2 regions of the Peribacillus sp. ACCC06369 genome follow, and region 1 is predicted to be linked to the other one. Evidence: riboswitches for the same ligand, from Rfam matches in the RefSeq annotation. Region 1 holds a riboswitch; the other holds the start of a gene.

Region 1 (5,810 bases):
CCCTACCGTTTGCTGCGGGTCAAATCCATGAGTTTTTAAATAATCAGCCATTTCAACATGATGATCCTCGCAAGCATATCCATGATGGACATGCCTATTCACGAAATATTTATGCCATCCCGTCCCCGAACCAGTCACTCCAGAAGACATCGTTCTAAGCGGGATCGGGGAATTCAATTGAATCATTTCAGATCCGACTGTCAGATAAGAATCATCAATTTCCAATGGGATAGTATCATAGCCATGCTTTTCCGGAACGATGAACATTTGCGGTTTCGGAAGGGCGGGATGTGGATGTTTTTCGATCGTCGTACGATATACCCCCTGAATCCGTTCCTGTCGGAGCACTTCATTCGGCACATCCACAACCAAAATTCTCCCTTTTTCAAGCAACATAAGCCGATCACAATATAACCCAGCCAAATTCAAGTCATGAAAAATTGAAATAACGGTCAACTTTTGCTCTTTTGCCATTTTCCTCATTAGATCAAGAAGATCCTTTTGATAGGAAAGATCCAAGTGGTTCGTAGGCTCATCCAAAAAAAGGATTTCCGGTTCTTGGGCAAGTGCCTGTGCCAATAAGACCCTTTGTCTCTCCCCGCCTGATAATCGTTCAAATTGAAGATCGTGAAAATCCGCTACTCCCGTTTGTTCCATAACCCGTTGGACAATCGTTTCATCTTCTGCGGACCAACTATGGAACCAACCTGTTTGATGGGCATATCGCCCAAGTGAGACCGTCTCTTTCACCGTATATGAGAAAGCTAATGAGGAATGCTGAGGGAGCACAGCAATGACCTGTGCAAGTTGTTTTGACGAATAATCCTTCAAATCCCTTCCTCTTATCCGTATGCTTCCGCCCGTATAATCGAGCACCCCGCTAAGCATACTTAAAAGCGTCGTTTTTCCGCTGCCATTTGGGCCAAGAATCCCGAATAATTCCCCTTTATGTACATCAAAAGTAACAGAGTCCAAAACAGCTTTGTTGTCATATCCACCTGTTAACCCTTTAACTTCAAGCATCCATCTTACCCTTCTCTCCGTCTCTTTAATAAAATCAGCGCGAATGCGGGTGCCCCGATAAGTGAAGTGATCACCCCGATTGGCAGTTCCGATGGGGCAATGATCGACCGTGCTACAAAGTCCGCCAATATTAGGAATCCGCTTCCTACCAGCAATGACAACGGAAGCAAATGTTTATGGTCAGGTCCCCAAATCTTTCGGACAAAATGAGGAATGACCAATCCTACAAAGCCAATCGCCCCTGAAACGGCAACGGCTGCCCCTGTCAACACCGAACCGGCTATCAAAATCCACATTTTCCGCCGCTTAACATTAACACCTAAGTGTTTTGCCCGGTCTTCCCCGAAAGTCATCGCATTCAATTCGCTCGTATTCATGATCAAGATCAACGAACCAATAATAAAAAACGGCAAAATGATTGCAATATAATTCCAGCCGCGCATTGAAACGCTTCCCATCAGCCAGCCGATGATTTGTCTTAATTCATCACCAGTCAGCGCAATCATCAATGAAATGAAGGCACTTAAAAACGAGCTGAAAATGATTCCCGTTAAAATGATCGTTTCCACTTTCATCGATCGATCCATTTTTTTTGCAAAAGCCAGTACGCAGAACATCGTGAGCACTGAGCACACGATGCTCAATGCCGGAAGAGTATATAAACCGATGAATGGTAGTGATATATTCAAGAATATTGTCAATACGGCACCGACTGATGCTCCTGATGAAATACCTAATGTGTAAGGGTCAGCGAGCGGATTCCGGAGCAGGCCCTGAAACCCCGCTCCCGAAATCGCAAGTGATGCCCCAACAAAACCCGCTAGCAACACACGCGGCAAGCGGATGTTCATCACAATATTCGTAAGCATTACATCCGGATCAGCTGAAATCGGTAAATGAAAAATCTCCTTGCCGATAATTTGTAATAGTACAGGAATCGGTACTGGCACCGAACCAAAGGAAATGCCTATCGTCATTGCGAATAACAAAAATAATAACGCAATCAAATAAGCAATCATCCATTTAGTTGTCAAATAGGTTCGGATAGACTGATTTGGCAAGTTCCTCTACTCCCTCTATTAAGCGTGGACCGGAACGGGTCACCAAGTCGGAATGGACATCAAAGACTTGGTCATCCTTCACAGCATTTACGTCTTGCCACCCTTTTCGGCCCTTCACTTGACTTACTGCATCTTTTGTATAATAACCATACGTTGTAATGATGACATCCGGATTTGCAGCAATCATAGACTCTTCATCAATTTTTGCCCATCCGTCCAGTTCAGCAGCTGCATTTTCCGCTGAAATAATTTGAAGCATTTCATTCATGAAGGTATTTTTTCCAGGTGTATATATCTCAGGTGACGGTGAAACCTCCACAAAAACGGTCTTCCTATCCGCTTCCTTTACGGATTTGGCTTTTTCCTGAATATCCTTGAGCTTCGTTTTCATGTCCGTAACGATTCCGTTTGCCTTATCATGTTCCCCTGTTGCCTGTCCAATCATATCAATAGAATCATAGACTTGGTCAAAGCTTTGTGCATCATTGACTACGAGGACAGCAATTCCAGCATCCTTAAGCTGCTGCAAACCCTCATTCGAATTATGGGCACTGGATGCATGGGCAAGAACAAGGTCGGGCTTCAAGGAGACAATCATCTCCGTGTTCATTTCCATTCCGCCAACTTTTTCAATTTCTTTCGTTTCTTCCGGATAATTATCATAGTCGGAAACACCAACAACCTTTTTACCCAAGCCAAGTGCAAAGACAACTTCCGTATTACTTGGTATCAACGAAACGATTTTCTTCGGTTTTTGTTCTATCGTCACCTTTTCGCCTGTTGCATCTTTAATCGTAATCGGGAAAACTTCCTGTTTGGCATGATTCGTTTCCTGCTTTTCTTTTCCTTCATTAGTAGCATCGCTACAGCCAACCATCATACCTGCAGTCAGCAACATCACCAGTATCAGACCAAAAATCTTCTTCATTTTCATTCCCCACAATCTTTTTTTCTTTTAATTTCTTCACACCTAATGAACAAAACGCATTATCGGAAGATGCACCCCAAAACAAAAGCACCTCCCGTTAAACGGAAGATGCTTGTATGGCAACAATATAATTACGGACTCTTTAGGGTCTGCCACACACCTTCCCATCCGCGTAGGTTACAGGTGTACGAATTTTGGCAGGTCTCCTGGCTCATGGTCATCGTCAACGGCACCTTCCCATATCTCATACAGTGGTAAACATCCGTTGGCTCCCATATACAGTGGCGGGACCGCGCTGGCATTTCACCAACTTCCCTTTTAAGTCATTAAGACACCAAATCGTTCATATGTATATAATTTTCACTGCCTTTCATTATACACCATGTAAGAATCGATTATTATATGATTTTTCTGACTTGCCTCGAAATGACCCGTCCATCTTCAATGATTAGAAGCATTTTCAATCAGGGACGCAAATCCCTCGACTGATAATCCCGGTGAAATCCGAACCCTATGCAGGGAATGCATCCCTTGGTCCCTTGAAGCTCCTCCAGGTTCGGTAGTGACTGCCATCTTGTATCCAGCTTCTTCTGACACCCATAGACTTTCTTCGTTATACCGGCCAACCGGATAGGAAATTACTGTCGTGTCCTGGTCGAGGATACGGTCGAATAGCTCCTTCGACTGAACCATTTCCGCTTCTTGCTGCTCTGCCGTCATCCGGTTCAACTCCAAATGGTTGATAGTATGACTTTCGATTGAAATCCCATTCCTGCTCATCTCCAACATTTGATTTTCAGTCAGGTGATGACCTTTATCAATGGACTTCCCGATCATGAAGATGGTTGCTTTCATATCATATTCTTTTAATATGGGGAAAGCCTCCGTGTAGTTATCTGTATAGCCATCATCAAAAGTAAGCCAGACGCACTTATCACTTGGCATCCGATTTTCGGTTAAAACGAGGAATGCTTCTTTAGGGGATAATGTATAGTAACCATTCTCCCGAAGCCAAGTCATTTGGGATTGGAATTCCTCTCTTGGAACCCGAAGGCCATTACCTTCAGAAATGCTATGATACATCAATATTGGAAACTGAACCGCGGAATCGGCCCTTATCCAGTTTCTCGTATCGATTTGTTCCGGTTCGTCCTTTGAATCCTGTCCGGTGCCATTCTCCGCTGCCTCAACCACTTCAATGTCATCTTCCGCAATCGGCGCAGCCCTCTTTGTGCCTATACCCTCTAAAATCCCTTGTGAGCATGCAGGTAAAATTAATATCCCCAGCAATGCCACAAACAGTAAAACTCTGTATTTTCCCACTATCATTCTCCTATTTTTTTCTAGTATAATAGTACCAGAAAACCAACCAATAATAAAGTATTCCATTTAACGAAAAAAAAGGAAAAAGCAGAAATAAGAGACCCGCTAAGCGTTTAGATGATTTTTTCATAATTATTATTGCTATTAACTTGAAAAGTTTGCCTATAAGAAATATAATAAATAGGTCGTCGACTTTTTTTATATGTCCCAGTAGCTCAGCAGGATAGAGCGACAGCCTCCTAAGCTGTAGGTCGTAGGTTCGATTCCTATCTGGGACGCTAATTTTAAAACCCTGTTACAATGCGGTATCTCCGCGTCGTAACAGGGTTTTTCTGTTGGTATGGCCTTACCTATTTAGGTTTTTGAGGGGCTTCCAATGTAAAGGTCGGATTTCTAGATACCGGTATGAGAAAAGTCGGAAGTATCGGCGAACATTACATTATGAGATTAACCATTTAATTTTCTTTCAACTTTTTGACTCTGTTTAAAGAGAAGTTTTAATTAATGATGTTTTTCGATATATATATCCGCAGAAAAGTAATATTTTTTTGAAATATATGTTTTAACCTGTCCCATCCGGGTAGATAAATACTGTAAGACATTCTCACCAAAGGAGATGATGTGCACGATGAGTACAATCAGAAGCCAATGGAACAAAGAGAATGACGCAGCGGTGTTTAGTCCCGGTGATCAGCGTTAGAGTCAATTGAAGAGTTAGTCGATAACCAAAATGGGAATTACTAGTCTTCTCGCCCAAAGGAGGAGGATACTGATCATGAGTATTTACAACCTATGGAATCCAGAGAATGATGAAGCAATTTTCAGTCCGGGTGATCAGCAGACATTTAGTACGCTTACACTAGCAGATACGGATAAATACACACATACAACTGACGAAACACTTGAATATGAATTACACGGCACCGTACTGAATGAAATTTAACCCTAAGCAGTGATATATGGAAAAGGATGGAGCGAATGCTCCATCCTTTTCTGCTGTCTTTTACTTTTATATGGATTTCGCCACTTCATCAAGCGGCAATCTTTTGTCTGGAAAGATGGACCTGCCCACAATGAACTTGCCCACCCCGCCCCATGCAAATACCCCCCAAAAAAAAGGCCCTTTCACTATTAAGCTTAAAGTGAAGGACCATTTTCTTTTATTTATCGAATTTCAGTTTGGCCAAAGCATCCGCTAAGGCAGTATTGATCGGCTCTTCTTTATTTTGCTTTTTCATATAATTGGAGACTTCATTTTTTGATACTTTTTGATTTTTATTTTGCCCTCTTCGTTTATTGTAAGAAGAAAGTTTTTCGTGAAAACCGCATTTACAGGTGAATGTCTGTGCTTCTCCTTGACCGCGCATTTCCATCTTTTTGTGACATTGTGGACATCTGGCATTTGTTACACGTGAAACACCTTTTTTGTGGCCACATTCACGATCCTGACAGACAAGCATTTTTCCCTTTTTACT
Region 2 (5,810 bases), 3.2 Mb from region 1:
ATTATTTCCCACATATCGTTTTCAATGACATACCTGAGACGGCACTGACATTTGGAATTATCTCAGTGGCGATTATCTATATTGTCCTTAATCGAAAGACTGAAAAAGAATGTGAACATTCATTAATTGTAGAAGCAGTATTTATTTTTTATACTTTAGTGCTAATAGGAGTATTAACATTAATGGGGGGAGAATCCACTGTAGGAATCTCCTTAAAAAATCCTATCTTATGGTTTGTTTTATTATTGACAATAGTTGATATGACATTAAGATATAGGAAAATTAATGATAGCAAACTCTAGACTTAAGAAATCGGGGCATTTCGGGGCGATAAAAAACAGCCACATGGCTGCCTCTTTACTTTAAATTATCTAAGACTCAAAAGCTTTAGGAACAGTACATGTACTTTATTATTTTTTATAACAAACGAAGAAGCCTTTATAGCTTCTTCGTTTGAATGTTTAAGAGTGTTCCCTTATTTCGCAATAAATTGAATGCTATAATCTTTTCCATTGATACCCTTCAGCAAGGATTTTATTAATTTTGCGTACCTTTCCTCCAGCCAATCTCGGGCGAACTCATTAGGTGCAACCAATGTCATTTGGTCATTTTCAATCGAAGTCAAGTATACATCTTTCAACCATGTCTCATAGCTAGGCTTAGAGATCTTTTTCTGCAATTGTACTTTAACGAGGGAGAATATATCTTGATCGTCCAACAATTCAGTTTGTAATGTGACATCTTCAAACGGTGGCACAGCTTCTTTATCTGGTTTTAAATGATTTATTATTTGAGTGGCACGATTTAATTCATGTTCAAGTGAAAGTTTAAGCTCTTGTAACTCTTTCATTAAAATATCTTTAGATTTATCATTTCTATCCATTGTACGTCCCCTTGCTATCTGGTTATCTTTTTATTTAGTATAACTTCTTTTTGTTCTAATCCCATGACGAATTCTACACGAAATAAAACCTAGAAAACTATACTGAAGCCTTATGTAAGAAGTGATGATCATTTTCATTAAATAATCCAGAAAAATTAGTCCACGAGTCCAAGAATTGAACACGAGGTGGTTAAGTAAGGGAAATATACTGCATGAAATACACAGTGATCATTAAAAATAATTCCAATATAATTCAGAGAGATAGTTCCTACAGCTATCATGATTGAATGAAGTTAGAAAGATTAAATCAAATTTCATTCCTGTTTTTGAAATATTGTACATTTGGTTCTTTTTCATGCTCAAGTAAATTCAATAGTTTATCCAGTTCCTGGCTATTATGTAATGTTTTTGGAGAAGTTAATCCATATGTCAATGCGGTAGTTATTAAATCTTTCCTCAATATCTCGATTTTTTCATGTAATGCTTCAATACTTACCAATGCAAAATCCCTCAAGTACTTTCTTTTATTGTTATGAATCTATTATTACATAAATTAGGTTGCTTTCAAATACAAAGTAAGTGTTCACTTATAAAAAATAACTTATTCGGGAGGGAGCAATACAAATCTGAAAATGAAAAATCTACATACTATCATTCATATATGTCGTTACAAATAACTGTTTGTATAAGATTATTGCCTCCGTACAATACGAACCGTTAAAAACATCAGGATCTTAATTTGATATGGCATAAATTTGTGATAAGGAATATAATTTGTATTAGGTAAACTTTTTGATTTTATTTTCATATAGTTAATATCCATTTTTAGAGAGTTGTAATCGTAAAACCGTATAATATAGGAGAGTTTTTAATATTTGTTAAATTCTTAAGAATAGATATTTATTCTCCTTTTTACTAACTGTTTTCGTTTATTGCTAGGATGGAAATGATTAGTTGCTGAGTTTATCAAAAATTAATTAGAGATGAAACTATTAAAGTGTTAAGAAGCATCAAGAGGTTTTGACTTAATAATTTTAAGATGGACAAGCTCTATATTTTACTATGAAGATGAGGAAAAATTTCATATTTTATTGGAATGGGTATATTCGTTTAATAGCGAATATTTAAAAGGGAAGCCGGTGCAAAATCCGGCACGGTCCCGCCGCTGTAAGGGTGAGTCCTATGCAAGAAAGTCACTGGATAATATCCGGGAAGACGCATGGAGATGATGAACCTAAGTCAGAAGACCTGCCTGTTCTAGAAATGCTGTTAACCTACGGGAGATAGGGAGGTGTTAGAGTGCTAGAAGACGAATTTGTTCTTAATATATAAGCATTTCTGACCGTTAAATCTGGTTGGAAATGCTTTTTTGTATTTCGTGATTTTTCAAATAGTTAAAATTCCATAATTGAAGGTGAGAAAGCATGTTTATAAAACGGTCTAATTTATTCCATTCTTTTGTTGGACTACTAGTAATTTTCACAATCTTAGTTACAGGTTGCAGCAACACAACAATAGATCAAGAAAATACATTAGATAATGAAAAGCAAAAAGTTGTTACTTTTTCATGGCCTGGGGATATAGGTGACTTAAATCCACACACATATTTTCCGAATGAGTTTTTTTCCCAGGCTATGGTATATGAATCCCTTGTTTATTACGGTAAAGGTGGAGAAATTCAGCCTTGGCTTGCGGAGAGCTGGGATATATCGAAAGATGGAAAAGAATATGTATTCCATCTAAGAAAAGATGTTGAATTTTCCGATGGTTCGGTATTTAATGCTGCAATCGTCAAGAAAAACTTTGATACCATTTTAGATAATCGCAAACAACATGAATGGGTGGGATTAATTAACCAAATCAAAGATACAAAAATAATAGATGAATATACTATTAAACTTATTTTGAACAACGCGTATTATCCAACTCTTCAAGAACTAACTTACATCAGACCTTTGAGATTTGTAGGAGAAGCTGCTTTTCCTGACAGCCAAAACACATTTAAGGACGGACTCAAGTCTCAGATTGGCACTGGACCGTGGGTATTGAGCGAGTATAAGAAAAATGAGTTTGCTGTTTTCAAAAGGAACGAACATTATTGGGGCACTAAGCCTAAAGTAGATAAGGTGGTTGTTAAAGTCATTACTGATGGAGAGTCAAGAGTGTTAGCTTTTGAGAAAAAGGAACTCGACTTTATATTTGGAAACGGGGTCATCAGCCAAGATTCATTCCAATTTTTGAAGAATTCAGGGCAATATGAAACCAAATTGTCAGAACCTACAGCTACAAGAACGCTGCTTCTTAACTCAAACAGAGAAGCGACTAAAGATCTTAAAGTTCGGTTAGCTCTCCAACATGCTTTTAATAAACAAGCTGTTATCGATAAGATCTTTTATGGTATGGAAAAAAAGGCTGATACTTTGTTTCCACCTATTTTGCCTTATACGAAAATTAATATAGAGCCATATGAGTATGATGCAGAAAAAGCAAAAATGTTATTGGATGAAGCTGGATGGAAACAAGTGAAGGGGAAACCATTTAGAGAAAAAGACGGAAAAGAATTGCAATTGGAATTACTGTTTAATAGTACAGATAACATCCAAAAGTCAATCGCAGAATTTACACAAGGTGATTTTAGAAAACTGGGAATAGATGTTAAGTTGACCAGTCAGGAAACTAATACTTTTTGGACAACGGCATTTCAAGGTAAGTTTGATTTATTATTTACAGCAACATGGTCTGTACCGTTTGATCCACATTCCTATTTAGCGTCTATGACGACTAATTCGGAAAATGGTAGTCCAGATTATAACGCTCAATTAGGGTTGCCAGTAAAAAAAGAAATAGACCAGAAAATTAAGAAAGTATTATTAACTACTGACGAGGAAGATAGAAAAATACTGTATTCAGATATATTAACGACATTGCACGAACAAGCCATTTATTTACCGATATCTTATCAGTCTAATATAGCGGTGTATCAAAAAAACATTAGTGGAGTAGATTTTTTACCTCAAGAAGCTGAGGTCCCTTTAACTTCAATTGATGTTAATTGAAATAGGGGATACTTAAAAACAACTTAAGGAGTGCTACATGAGTTGGTTTATTTTTAAACGTCTCACAAGTTTAATTCCAATATTATTCGGAGTTTCGCTCATTACTTTTATCTTGCTTCACTTAATTCCTGGAGATCCGGCAGTAGCTTACTTAAGGGCGTCACATATTCCTCCTACGAATGAGACAGTGGCTGCCCTTCGAGTTGAGCTTGGTTTAAACAAGCCTTTATATGTCCAGTATTTTGGATGGCTGGGAAAAGTGTTGCAATTGGATTTAGGGATGTCTTACGTGTCCAATAACTCCGTATGGGAAGAAATTGTGGTACATTTCTTCCCAACAGTTCAATTAACATTTGCTTCGCTTATCTTAATTGTTGTTATTAGTTTACCTATAGGCATGATTTCTGCTATTTACAAGGGGAAATTTGTTGATCAGTTTAGCAGAATAGCAGCCTTTGTAAGTGTCTCTATGCCAACCTTTTGGTTTGGGTTTCTTTTGATCTATTTTTTATCTGTAAAGTTAGATTTATTTCCTGTATTGGGAAGGGGGACCTTGGCGCATCTAGTGCTTCCTTCCTTGACATTGGCTTTTACCTATATAGGGACGTATATGCGATTGCTTCGAGCTAGTATGCTAGGAAATTTGAATGAGCCATTCGTTGTGTATGCTAGAGTGAGAGGGTTACGCCAAAGACTAATCGTTATCAGACATGTCTTAAAAATGTCCTTATTACCTATGATAACTGGACTTGGAATGAGCTTCGGGAACATGCTAAGCGGAGCGGTTATTGTTGAAACAATTTTTTCTTGGCCCGGCATGGGACAGTTATTTGTCACATCTATTTTAAATCAAGATTATCCAATGATTCAGGGGTGTGTATTGTTTATGGGTGTGATCTTTGTGGTCTGCAATCTTCTTGTGGATCTTACTTATTCTTTCCTGGATCCCCGTATACGCTGGGAAGGAGAGAAATAAGAATGGTGCAAAACATGAAAAGAATGCTGATGACACATATGCTCATGATGATCAGTATCATGATTATTTCCTTTCTGACAGTATTGGCTCTTTTTGCTCCTTTTTTGGCTCCTAATGATCCGAACTTGATTGATATCGTTCAGAAGCTGCAAGGGCCCTCCTCTCAGTTTCCATTGGGGACTGATCATTTAGGGAGATGTATATTGTCCCGATTAATCTATGGAACACGAACCTCGTTGGGAACAGCTTTCCTTGTCATGGGATTAATGATGATTATTAGTATCCCACTTGGTATTTATGCAGGCTTTATAGGGGGTAAAGTTGATTATCTCTTCATGAGAATGTGTGACATTCTCATGGCATTTCCAAGCTTTCTGCTGTCCTTAGCTTTAATCGGAATTTTAGGACCAAGTCTTGGCAATCTGATCTTGGCGATGGTGCTTGTCCAATGGGTTTTTTATGCACGCGTCATCCGAGGAATGGTTCTTAGTGTAAAGGAGCAAAACTTTGTCTTAGCAGCCAAAATATGCGGGACACCAATGAGAGTAATTGTCATCAAACATATTTTACCTGCCATCATTTCTCAAGTTGTTGTATTAATCTTTATGGACATCGGAGGAGTTATTTTAGCAATTTCTGGACTCTCTTTTCTTGGTCTTGGCATACAGCCGCCAGAGGCAGAGTGGGGAATGATGATCAATGATAGTAAGCCATTTTTTAGAGAAACCCCTTCATTGATGCTTTACCCTGGGTTGATGATCTTCATCGTTGTGTTTGCTTTTAACTTGTTTGGCGAAGCTTTGAGGGATGCTCTAGACCTAAAAAAGGAATAGAAGGGAGGATGGATGGAAGATGGGACAACACCCCATTCTAACGTTTAGGGTACGAAAATGAT

What was found. A riboswitch is a leader RNA that binds a small molecule or an ion and turns the genes downstream of it on or off. The one in region 1 is predicted to bind cobalamin.
Region 2: it holds a riboswitch for cobalamin, as region 1 does, so the genes downstream of both, nikA (nickel ABC transporter substrate-binding protein) here and QUF78_RS27055 (ABC transporter substrate-binding protein) in region 1, are expected to answer to the same signal.

The regions. Positions count from the first base shown of each region.
Region 1 covers NZ_JAUCEN010000002.1:5,323,809-5,329,618, forward strand. The annotation lists gene QUF78_RS27045 (heme ABC transporter ATP-binding protein) at 1-1,023, opposite strand, end outside; gene QUF78_RS27050 (FecCD family ABC transporter permease) at 1,029-2,042, opposite strand; gene QUF78_RS27055 (ABC transporter substrate-binding protein) at 2,047-3,012, opposite strand; cobalamin riboswitch at 3,192-3,366, opposite strand; gene QUF78_RS27060 (polysaccharide deacetylase family protein) at 3,454-4,335, opposite strand; tRNA gene QUF78_RS27065 (tRNA-Arg) at 4,540-4,613, shown strand; gene QUF78_RS27070 (hypothetical protein) at 5,111-5,278, shown strand; gene QUF78_RS27075 (DNA topoisomerase III) at 5,496-5,810, opposite strand, start outside.
Region 2 covers NZ_JAUCEN010000002.1:2,169,810-2,175,619, forward strand. The annotation lists gene QUF78_RS11465 (hypothetical protein) at 1-302, shown strand, start outside; gene QUF78_RS11470 (DnaA N-terminal domain-containing protein) at 476-883, opposite strand; gene QUF78_RS11475 (aspartyl-phosphate phosphatase Spo0E family protein) at 1,191-1,382, opposite strand; cobalamin riboswitch at 1,965-2,153, shown strand; gene nikA (nickel ABC transporter substrate-binding protein) at 2,308-3,939, shown strand; gene nikB (nickel ABC transporter permease) at 3,977-4,915, shown strand; gene nikC (nickel transporter permease) at 4,918-5,748, shown strand.